One region of the Pseudomonas sp. IT-P12 genome, then DNA from elsewhere that is predicted to be linked to it. Evidence: riboswitches for the same ligand, from Rfam matches in the RefSeq annotation. Region 1 holds a riboswitch; each other region holds the start of a gene.
What was found. Region 1 has a riboswitch for cobalamin ahead of cobW (cobalamin biosynthesis protein CobW). Riboswitches for the same ligand answer to the same signal wherever they lie in the genome.

Region 1 (3,751 bases):
CCAGAGTTGCCGCTGTGCCAGGTCCGCTGCAGCGGTGCCTGGCAATTCCGGCGGCAGACCGAGGGTCGGTGCCAGCACGAAGGTGGCGTAACCGGCCAGGCCCCAGAGCAGGCCCTGGGAGGTTTTGGTCGGGGCGCGCAAGGTGTAGAGGCCGGCGAGCATCAGGGCGAAACCGACAGCCACCACCAGATTGCCACCGGTGGTCGACACCACGCGCTGCCAGCCGTCTTCCGGCTCCCAGGCTTCGGCATCGTGGGCGTGCGCGGCGGTGCCGGCGGCATGTTCATGCACTTCAACAGCGGCCGGTTCGGCCTTTTCGTAGGTTTCCGCCTGCAGAATCAGCGGCGAAACCCAGAAGCTTTGCAGCAGGGTGAGCAGCAGGGCGGCCAGCAGCCCGGAGAAACCTGCGGTTTGCGCGATACGCTTGATCATGTCGGCAGGTCTCAATGGCACGGGAAGGCGGCGCTGTGGCGGGTATCGTGGGCGGCGTTGTGCACCGCTTCGATGTGCGAGAAACCGGCGAAGTAAACCAGGCAGGCACCCAGGATCGAGGCGCAGACAGCGGCGGTCAGGCGTTGGCTCAGGGTGGTCGTGGTGGTGCTGGTGGAGCTCTGGTGGGTGCTGCTGATGATCGACATGGCGCTTCCCTCTGTTCTGTCAACGGGTGAAGGCAGCGCATGCAAGCCTCCTGCGCATCGGGCACGCAGAAGTCCAAACAGCGCCCGCCCACCGCGGGTTTGTTATTTCAGTGAACGTATCGTCACTTTGTGTTGCGGGCCGGTCTCCGGGCTCGCGAGGGGCTTGGGCGTACGCCGAAACCTGCAAGAATCGCCTTCCCATGCCGAATGGCCGGCACAGTGGCTATGATTCTTCGCTCGCTTACCGTTGCGGGGGCAGCACCGGACTGACATGGCCTTGAGTAAAGCACATGATTCACCGGTTTCCCGTTTCACCCTGTGAAGGGCACCCGTAACAAGGTGTGTAGGAGAGCATGGGCGGGGGCAGGGCGTCAATTGGCAGCGGTTCTCAACTCGGAATCGAGCGCGGCTATCGCAAGCCAGCCCGCTCCCGCCCATAGGCGACATTTGCAAACCCGCTGTGGGAGCGGGCCTGCTCGCGATGGGGCGGGTCCCGTCGCTACAACTCATTGACCCGCCCCAGTACGATGCGTAGCCTTGTCCGTTCGAGGTTCTTCGCCATTGTCGAAGCTAAGAAGGGAACGCGGTCGATGCCGCGGCTGCCCCCGCAACTGTGAACGGTGATGTTCGCTGCCACGCCACTGCAAGCCCGCTGCACCGGGTTCGCGGGAAGGCGCAGCGGATGCCGGGCCAACCGCCCGGCACACTGTCAGCCAGGAGACCTGCCTCGAACCAGATTCTCACTACAACCGGGCGGGGTGATCCGGTGGCGAAACTCTTGCGCGCGCCTTCGTCGCAGCGCTTGTCGTCCCGTATGCCCGCCACCTTGCCAAAGGGCATCCGATGAAAACACTGGCCAAACTTCCCGTCACCATCGTTACCGGCTTTCTTGGCTCGGGCAAAACCACCTTGCTGCGCCACATGCTCGACAACGCCCAGGGCCGCCGCATCGCCGTGATCGTCAACGAGTTCGGCGAACTGGGCATCGATGGCGAAATTCTCAAGCAGTGCTCCATCGGTTGCACCGAGGAAGAGGCCGTCGGTCGCGTGTTCGAACTGGCCAACGGCTGCCTGTGCTGCACCGTCCAGGAAGAGTTCTTCCCGGTCATGCGCGAACTGGTTGCGCGCCGGGGCGACCTCGACCACATCCTCATCGAAACCTCCGGCCTGGCGCTGCCAAAACCCCTGGTGCAAGCGTTCCAGTGGCCGGAAATCCGCAGTGCCTGCACGGTTGACGCGGTGATTACCGTCGTCGACAGCCCGGCCGTTGCCGCCGGCACCTTTGCCGCGTTCCCGGACCAGGTCGATGCCCAGCGCAAACTCGACCCGAACCTGGACCACGAATCGCCCCTGCACGAACTGTTCGCCGACCAATTGGCCAGCGCTGACCTGGTGATCCTCAACAAGGCCGACCTGATCAGCCCTGAAGACCTGGCCCGCGTGCGCCTGGAAGTGGCCGAAGAACTGCCGCCAGCGGTCAAGGTCATCGAAGCGAGCAGCGGTCGCCTGCCCCTCGACGTCCTGATCGGCCTCGGTGCCGGTTCCGAGGAACACATCGACAGCCGTCACAGCCACCACGATCACCACCATGAAGGTGAGGACGATCACGACCACGATGCGTTCGACTCCATCTCCATCGAACTGCCGCCCGCCGACGAGAGCCTGCTGCTGGACGCACTGACCCAGTTGGTGGTCAAGCACGACATCCTGCGGGTCAAGGGTTTCGCGGCGATCCCGAACAAACCGATGCGCCTGCTGATCCAGGGCGTCGGGACGCGATTCGACAAACACTTCGACCGCCAGTGGGGCGCCGATGAAGCGCGCACCACGCGCCTGGTGCTGATCGGCCAGGCGCTGGACGCCGTGCAACTCGAAGCCCAACTGCGCGCCGCGCTCAGCGCCTGACCCATGCACCTGCTCAGGACCCAGCCCGGCGGTTTCGTGTCGGATGACAACATCGCCGACCTTGGACAAACCCCCGCCGAGCTGGTGATCCTGTGCAGCGGTGATTCCAGCCTGGCGTTGCTCGCCGAAGCGGCGCAGCAGTTGCCCGATGACTACCCGAGCGTGCGCCTGGCCAACCCGATGCAGGTGCAGAACCATGCTTCGGTCGACCTGTATGTCGACGAAGTACTGCGTCATGCCAGGGTGATTCTGGTCTCGCTGCATGGCGGCATCGCCTATTGGCGTTATGGCGTCGAGCAACTGATCGAGCTTTCCCGCCGTGGCGTGCAGCTGATTCTGGTGCCGGGTGACGACCGCCCGGACCCGGAGCTCAGCGACCTGAGCACGGTGACGGCCGAGGATCGTGACCGGCTCTGGCATTACTTGCGTCAAGGCGGCATGGCCAACGCCCTGGATCTGTTTCGTTGCCTTGCCAATCGCTGGCTGGATCGCGACTACCCGTGGGGCGAGCCGCAAACTTTGCCGCGCACGGCGATTTATCACCCGCGCAAAAGCCCGGCGCAGTTGAGCGACTGGCAAGCCGACTGGCAGGCTGATCAACCGGTGGCGGCGGTGCTGTTTTACCGCTCGCACCTGCAGGCGGCGAACACTGCGTTCATCGATGTGTTCTGTCAGCGCCTGCAAGCGGCGGGGCTCAATCCCTTGCCGGTGGCCGTGGCCAGCCTGAAAGAGCCTGGCTGTCTGACGGTGGTCGAGGACTGGCTGGACGATGTCGACGCCTCGGTGATCCTCAATACCACCGGTTTCGCCCAGTCCAGCCCGGAAGCGCCGCACCTGCGCCCGTTTCGTCGCAACATCCCGGTGATCCAGGCCATCTGCGCCCAGGACAACGAACCCGGCTGGCGCGCCAGCGAGCAGGGTCTCGGTCCACGGGATCTGGCGATGCATATTGCGCTGCCGGAACTGGACGGCCGGATCATCAGCCGCCCGATCAGTTTCAAGGACCTGGCCTGGCGCAGCGAGCGCAGTCAGTCCGATGTGGTGTGCTACCGGGCCGCGCCCGAGCGCATGGATTTCGTCGCCGAACTGGCCAGGCGCTGGGTCGAACTGGGCCGCGTGCCGAACAGCGAAAAACGCATCGCCCTGGTGCTTGCCAACTACCCGACCCGGGACGGGCGCATTGGCAACGGCGTCGGCCTCGACACACC
Region 2 (3,751 bases), 470 kb from region 1:
CTTGGCGCTGGCGGCGGGACTGCTGCATGAGCAGGTCAGCCCGGGGATGGTGGCCGTAACTGTGGCGGTGATTCTGTGCGTGGCGGGCGCGAAGAATTTTTCCAAATAAATCAACTTATTACAAACCATTTCCATCTGTGCCCGGCAGCAATACCCGGTAAATCAAACAGCCGGTTGATCCCCCTTTTCGATGGCAAGATTTCTCGGCATCCCCACCCTTGGCCGCAGAAAAACGGTGATCAATGAAACCTCTACTGCTTTTGCTTGGCACGCTCTTCATCAGCCCGGGCACCTTCGCCATGAATGGCGACTTCTGGTATTTCCAGACGAGTGCCTACACCAAACACTGGAAAAGCGACCCCGACCACAACAACCGTCAAAAGCTGATCAGCGTCGAACGCAACCGGGCTGATGGTTCGCTGTGGGGAGGCGCGACCTTCAAAAACTCCTTCGATCAGCGCTCCTACTACGCGTACTACGGCCATCGCTGGGTCGCCGAGGAGTATCCGGTCTACGTCAAGCTCAGTGGCGGGCTGCTCCACGGGTACAAAGGCAAATACAAGGACCGGATTCCACTGAACAACCTGGGCGTCGCGCCGGTGATCATTCCCGCCGTTGGCACCTATTACGGCCCCGTGGGTGCCGAGCTGGTCGTCCTGGGCGGCGCCGCGGTCATGGTCAATGTCGGTTACCGCTACTGACCATCCAGGCTCAAAGCGCTGACATTGCCTGTATTTTTCGTCAATCATGCTGGCCGAGCTGGCGTTCAATCGGACGCTGGATCAGTTGGATCCGGTTGAGTCACGCAGGACAGGGTCGTACTCACCCAGTGGGAACAATCCATGTGCCTTCTTGCCAGGAAGAACGCGTTTACGCTCATCGCGAGCGGGCTCGCTTCCACAGAGGTAACACAGGAGCTGATTCCGATTTGTTTTGCTTGATATTGCCAACGCAGGATCCGCAGTGATATCAATTTGGCACTGCACAGATTTTCCAGTATCTTGACGCCCTTGAATTGTTCCAACGCTATGGAAAGCACGAATGACCGCGAAGCTCGCAACCGTTATCCAGAAAGAGACTTACCTGGGCCACGATATCATCGTCGAAACCTTCTGCCCTGCGACTGCAAACCCGAGCATTACCGGCAGTGTGCAAACGCATCACACCAGCACAATTTCCATCTGGCTGGATGGCGAAGAAATCAGGGATGCGCGGGAGACGCCCTCGCTTCTGTTTGTATCGCGCGAAGATGCGATCGTGCTGGGCTTTGAAATCGGCCGGATGATCGTCAGCCAACGTCGCGATTCAGCGGCTACCGGTCTGACGGCCCGGATGTGCGAGTTCTTCAAGTCGACTCGCCTGCCGTTTTCCTCACTGCGCGCCTGATCGTGCCGGCCCTGCTCGCCAGCATTGGCGAACAGGGCCGGACAGACTCACCTGGCCGATGTAGAACACACCGGAAATCACGGTGTAGATGCGATCTTCCGGATGCGTGTGCGGCATGAGCTTCAAGCCGTCAGGCACTTTGCCCCTGACCACGTAAGGCCCCGGCTGACTCGGGTTGCCAACGATCACGGCCAGTTTCAGGGACGCGGATAAATCACGTCCCGGGCACTTCAGTTCTTACATCGATCAACAAACTATCGCGGGTTGTTGCGCAGGATGGCAAAGTTGAGTGCGGCAGCGACGCACAGCCACACCAGATAAGGGAACAGGATCAGCCCGGTGATCACGTCCAGGCGCAGAGCCAGCACTACCATGGCCGCGACCACCAGCCACAGCAGCACCAGAATCACCATCCCCGCGAACACGCGTTGCGCACCGAAGAAGACCGGCGTCCACAGGGTGTTGAGCGCAATCTGCGCCGCCCACAATGCCAGCACTTCCTGACTGCCGGGGATCAGGGTCAGTCGGTAGCCCGCCCAGGCAAGCAGCAGGTAGATGATCGTCCAGGCGACCGGAAACAACCAGTCGGGCGGTGTGAAGCTCGGTTTGACCAGCGATCGGTACCATTCACCCGGCTTGAAGAACATGCCGGTGCTGGCGGCCGCCGCGCTGGCCAGGAGAAAGATGAAAAAGGTGTAGGTCATGGTCGCTTCCTGTCTGGGGTTATTTGAAACTTGGACGCGTGGCGACCCGCAAAAAGTTCACCAGCGTCCGGCGTAAAATCCACGCTCCCCCTCGGCCGCCTGATCGACTACCATACGCCGCCGGTTCCCGAACGGGACTAACAGGGAATTCGAAACGCCGTATATGGCGTCAATCGAAACTGCCCCCGCAACTGTAGGTGCTGAGCCTGCTCCTCGATGGCCACTGGATCAGATCCGGGAAGGCCGGAGCACGGCGACGACGCATCAGTCAGGAGACCTGCCGGCCAGCTGAATCACTAACCGGCGGGGTGTCCGGGGAGGACATCCTTTGCCGACCGGCCTTGCCCTGCTTATACCGCAGCGTTCGATGGTGTGTTTCCAGACCCGTACCGCGCCCGTTTCAAGTACGGTCCACATGGAGATTGCATCATGCTGTTGCCCCGCCTTGCCGCGCTGTTCACCAGTCTGGGCCTGTGTGCCCTGGCGCACGCTGCCCCGACCCAGTACCCGCTGACCGTCGATAACTGCGGCAGCCCCCTCACCTTCCCGCAGGCGCCCACCCGCACCGTGACCATCGGCCAGGCCGGCACCGAAATGCTCTACGGCTTGGGCCTGGGCGACAAGGTGGTTGCGACTTCGCTGTGGTTCAACGATGTGTTGCCGGCATACAAGACGCAAAACGACAAAATCGAACGCCTGGCGAACAACGAGCCGAGTTTTGAAGCGGTGATCGGCAAGCGTCCGGAGCTGGTGACCGTGGAATTCGAGTGGATGGTCGGGCCGCAAGGCGCGGTGGGCACCCGCGAGCAGTTTCACGAGTTGAAGATTCCGACCTACCTGCTGCCGTCCGACTGTGAAGGCAAGGACAACCTGGTGGGCGCTGACGGCACGCGACTGGAGCCGTTCCGCATCGACACGATCTACAAGAGCATCGAGCAACTGGCGCAGATTTTCGACGTGCAGGCGCGCGGCGAACAGTGGGTCGCGCAGCTCAAGGGCAAACTGGCCGCCTCCGTGGTCAAGGTCCAGGAAAAAGGCGTGAAGCAGGCCAGTGCGCTGGTGTGGTTCTCCAGCACCGACCTGCACGTCGATCCGTTCGTGGCCGGGCACAAGGGCATTCCGGATTTCATGCTTGGCACCTTGGGTATCCGCAACGTGGTGGAGTCCGATGAGGAATGGCCGACCGTGGGCTGGGAAACCATTGCCAAGGCCAACCCGACCTTCCTGGTGATTGCACGCATGGACCGTCGCCGTTTCCCGGCCGATGACCATGAGAAGAAACTGGCGTTCCTGCGCAACGACCCGGTCACCCGCAACATGGACGCAGTGAAGCACAACCGCATCATCATTCTCGACGCCATGGCCCTGCAGGCCAGCGCGCGGATGTTCGATGGCCTCGAACAACTGGCCAGCGCCATCGACGGCTACGACCTGCCGAAATGACCGCCCGCCTGATTCGCACCCTGCTGGCGTTGCTGCTGCTGTTGATGGCGGTGCTCGCCGGGGTGGCCATCGGTGAAACACGCATCGATCCGGGCGTGGTGTTCCAGGTGCTGGCTAACAAAGTGTGGGGCGCGGGTTACACGCTCAACCCTATCGATGAAGGCATCGTCTGGAACTACCGCCTGACCCGCGCCCTGGTGGCCGCCGCCTGCGGAGCC
Region 3 (3,751 bases), on a different contig from region 1:
CATCGGGTTTGGGCGGTGCGTTGGTTTCGGCGACCAGCACGTCGCCGTTGGGCAGCACGTACAACCAGCGCGGATGATCGAGGCCTTCAGCAAACGCGGCCACCTGAGTGCCTGTCGCCGCCGTGGGTTTTGTGCCGTTCGGCCAGCCGATGGCCGGGGCGATGTTCATCGTCGGGATCAGGGTCTTGTTCGGCTCCGGCAACTGGGGTGACGGGCCGGTGCCGTCGGAGACTTGCAGGCTGGAGGTTTCACCGCAGGCGGTGAGCCCTCCGGCGAGTGCGATGACGAAAACGAGCTGAGGCTTGCGCATACTGATCTTCCCTTTGGATGCAGTGATCTGATCAGTAGAGAAGCGCAAGCCCGTGATGGTTCAACCGTTCAGCCGCGGGCCTCCTTGAGCAGCACGGCGATGCCGGGATGGTAGTTGCCCGCTTCGTTGTGCAACTTGCGGTAGGCATAGGGGAAATACCAGGCCACGGCGCAGGTGTTTTCCTTCTGCAGGTCGTCGACCATGTCCTGAAGCTCTTCCGGCGTGGCACCGTGCTGGGCCTTTTGTGGCGCCACGAACAGGCAGCCCAGTTTCAGGTCGCTGCTGTAGCTGATGCGCTTGGCGTCGCTGGTGATTTCTGCCAGCGCCTGTGTCAGGTTCAGTCCGTTGACCCGTGGCCAGCGCTGGGTCGCTTGAAGATAGGCGCGCGCCTCGCTCGAGGCGATGAGCAGGTCGGCGCGGGCGTTGCGTTCGCCGTCTTCGATCTGTTTGCGGGTCTGGGTGTTTTGCAGGGTGACCATTTCGGCCATCCAGGCAGCGGCCGAGAGCACGCCAAGGTTGGCTTTTTCGTCGTACCAGTAAGGCGTGTCGTTATCGCCGCGCACGGCGTTGTAGCGGTCAATACAGTCAAACCAGCGTTCCAGCAGCGGGCGCAGGAATTCCAGTCGCGGATTGCTGATGATCATGCCTTGCATGGGGCTCACCCTTGTTCTTGTGATGTGGGGTTGTGGCTCTTTGATATCACTGCTGGAAGTGTGGCACAAGATTGGCGTCACTTTATTGATCAGCGGCAGTTATTCGCCCATCGGCGTCCCGGCTTTAATTGACGCTCCATTCCCAACCCTCTAACCTTCGCGGCTTGTTTCAGGTGCTCTATGACCCTGGTTGATAGAGTGAAACAGGGAAGCCGGTGAGTGCGTGCGTTCAACTGATGAGCGACCACGATCCCGGCGCTGCCCCCGCAACGGTAAATGAGTGAACGCTGCGCTTTGAGCCACTGTGTCGATCGCGACATGGGAAGGCGCGCAGTCAGGTGTCATGCCGCTCATGAGCCCGGAGACCGGCCTGATTCAATCCAGCGGCATCACGGTGGGCGATGCCAGGCTTCTTGCCGTCTGTTTTTGCGCCTGCCCGCCGTTATCCAGCCTCAACGGAGAGCTCCCATGACTGATACTCCTGATCGTGACGAACGCCACCTGGCGCGCATGCTGCGTAAAAAAGCCGTGATCGACGAACGCATCGCCAACTCGCCGAACGAATGCGGCCTGCTGTTGGTGCTGACCGGCAACGGCAAAGGCAAAAGCAGCTCGGCGTTCGGCATGCTCGCCCGTTCCATGGGGCACGGCATGCAGTGCGGCGTGGTGCAATTCATCAAGGGCCGCAACAGCACGGGCGAAGAATTGTTTTTCCGTCGTTTCCCGGAGCAGGTGCGTTTCCATGTGATGGGCGAAGGCTTTACCTGGGAAACCCAGGATCGCCAGCGCGACATCGCCGCGGCCGAAGCCGCGTGGGCGGTGTCCCGCGAACTGCTGCGCGATCCGGCGATTGGCCTGGTGGTGCTGGACGAACTGAACATCGCCCTCAAGCATGGCTACCTTGACCTCGACCAGGTGCTCAGCGACCTGCAGGCGCGTCCGCCGATGCAGCATGTGGTGGTGACCGGCCGCGGCGCCAAGCCGGAGATGATCGAGCTGGCTGACACCGTCACGGAAATGGGCATGATCAAGCACGCCTTCCAGGCCGGGATCAAAGCGCAAAAGGGCGTCGAATTGTGAGTGAGCCACGTCATTGCCCGGCGGTATTGATTGCCGCGCCGGCCTCCGGCCAGGGCAAGACCACCGTCACCGCCGCACTGGCCCGTCTGCACCGCAATCAGGGGCGCAAGGTGCGTGTGTTCAAGTGCGGTCCGGACTTTCTCGACCCGATGATCCTCGAGCGCGCCAGTGGCGCGCCGGTGTATCAACTGGACATGTGGATGGTCGGCGAGCAGGAAAGTCGTCGCCTGTTGTGGGAAGCGGCCGCCGAAGCGGACCTGATTCTCATCGAAGGTGTCATGGGCCTGTTCGACGGCACGCCGTCCAGCGCCGACCTGGCGCGGCATTTCGGTGTGCCGGTGCTCGGGGTGATCGACGGCACGGCGATGGCGCAGACCTTCGGCGCCCTGGCGTTGGGCCTGGCGAAGTATCAGGCGGACCTGCCGTTCGCCGGCGTATTGGCCAACCGGGTCGGCACCTTGCGCCATGCGCAATTGCTGGAAGGCAGCCTGACCGAAGGTTTGCGCTGGTACGGCGCTTTGTCCCGGGAAACCGGGATCGAGCTGCCGAGCCGCCACCTCGGCCTGGTCCAGGCCAGCGAGCTGAACGACCTCGACCTGCGCCTCGATGCCGCCGCCGAGGCGTTGGCCAGCAGTTGCGAGGTCGCGCTGCCGCCCGCCGTGGCATTCGCTGCGCCCGAGGTATTCGTCGCCGAGCCGTTGCTGGCCGGTGTGCGCATTGCCGTGGCGCGCGACGAAGCGTTCGCGTTCACGTACGGCGCCAGCCTGGATCTGTTGCGGGCCATGGGAGCCCAATTGTCCTTTTTCTCGCCGATCCGCGACACGCAACTGCCCCCGGCCGACAGCCTCTATCTGCCGGGTGGTTACCCGGAGCTGCACCACGTGGCGCTGGCGCAAAACACCCCGATGCTCGATGCGATCCGCGCTCACCACGCAGCGGGCAAGCCGTTGCTGGCCGAGTGTGGCGGCATGTTGTACCTGCTCGATTCGCTGACCGATGTCGAGGGCACTCGCGCTGAGCTGGTGGGCTTGCTGGCGGGGCATGCCGTGATGCAGAAACGCCTGGCGGCGCTGGCGTTGCAGGCGGTCGAGTTGCCGGAAGGTTCACTGCGCGGACACACCTACCATCATTCGTTGACCACCACCGAACTGACGCCGATTGCACGTGGCCTGAGCCCGAACGGCGGGCGCGGCGCAGAGGCGGTTTTTCGTGAGGGGCGGATGACCGCCTCTTATGTGCATTTTTACTTTCCATCGAATCCCTCGGCCGTGGCCGCGCTGTTTGCGCCGGACCGTGAGAACGATTTCGCGAGCCAGCCTGCTGCCACAATGGATCATCCCGCCCCTGAGGCAGCGAGTCTGCTCGCGAAGCGGCCATGAGCGACAACGCCTTCTCCGAGGACGAACGCGCGGCCGTCTATCGAGCCATCGCCGAACGCCGTGACATGCGCCATTTCAGCGGCGGCACCGTCGAACCTGCGCAATTGAGGCGCCTGCTCGAAGCCGCGCACCAGGCGCCCAGCGTCGGCCTGATGCAGCCCTGGCGGTTTATCCGCATCAGCGATCGCCACCTGCGCGGCCAGATCCAGTCGCTGGTGGAGGAGGAGCGCGTGCGTACGGCGCAAGCCCTCGGCGAGCGCAGCGACGAGTTCATGAAGCTGAAAGTCGAAGGGATCAACGATTGCGCCGAGGTGCTGGTTGCCGCGTTG

Region 2: linked by a shared signal. The riboswitch ahead of ACM6IM_RS04645 (ABC transporter substrate-binding protein) and the one ahead of cobW (cobalamin biosynthesis protein CobW) in region 1 are both predicted to bind cobalamin.
Region 3: linked by a shared signal. The riboswitch ahead of cobO (cob(I)yrinic acid a,c-diamide adenosyltransferase) and the one ahead of cobW (cobalamin biosynthesis protein CobW) in region 1 are both predicted to bind cobalamin.

What each region holds. Positions count from the first base shown of each region.
Region 1 covers NZ_CATKPY010000011.1:772,022-775,772, reverse strand. The annotation lists gene ACM6IM_RS06605 (CbtA family protein) at 1-432, opposite strand, end outside; gene ACM6IM_RS06600 (CbtB domain-containing protein) at 444-638, opposite strand; cobalamin riboswitch at 758-986, opposite strand; cobalamin riboswitch at 1,170-1,383, shown strand; gene cobW (cobalamin biosynthesis protein CobW) at 1,482-2,543, shown strand; gene cobN (cobaltochelatase subunit CobN) at 2,547-3,751, shown strand, end outside.
Region 2 covers NZ_CATKPY010000011.1:301,224-304,974, reverse strand. The annotation lists gene ACM6IM_RS04670 (DMT family transporter) at 1-109, shown strand, start outside; gene ACM6IM_RS04665 (sn-glycerol-3-phosphate transporter) at 243-701, shown strand; gene ACM6IM_RS04660 (hypothetical protein) at 1,042-1,386, shown strand; gene ACM6IM_RS04655 (cupin domain-containing protein) at 1,372-1,575, opposite strand; gene tspO (tryptophan-rich sensory protein TspO) at 1,641-2,090, opposite strand; cobalamin riboswitch at 2,195-2,390, shown strand; gene ACM6IM_RS04645 (ABC transporter substrate-binding protein) at 2,520-3,533, shown strand; gene ACM6IM_RS04640 (FecCD family ABC transporter permease) at 3,542-3,751, shown strand, end outside.
Region 3 covers NZ_CATKPY010000021.1:798,493-802,243, reverse strand. The annotation lists gene ACM6IM_RS12675 (PQQ-dependent sugar dehydrogenase) at 1-310, opposite strand, end outside; gene ACM6IM_RS12670 (hypothetical protein) at 379-963, opposite strand; cobalamin riboswitch at 1,118-1,352, shown strand; gene cobO (cob(I)yrinic acid a,c-diamide adenosyltransferase) at 1,432-2,043, shown strand; gene ACM6IM_RS12660 (cobyrinate a,c-diamide synthase) at 2,040-3,422, shown strand; gene bluB (5,6-dimethylbenzimidazole synthase) at 3,419-3,751, shown strand, end outside.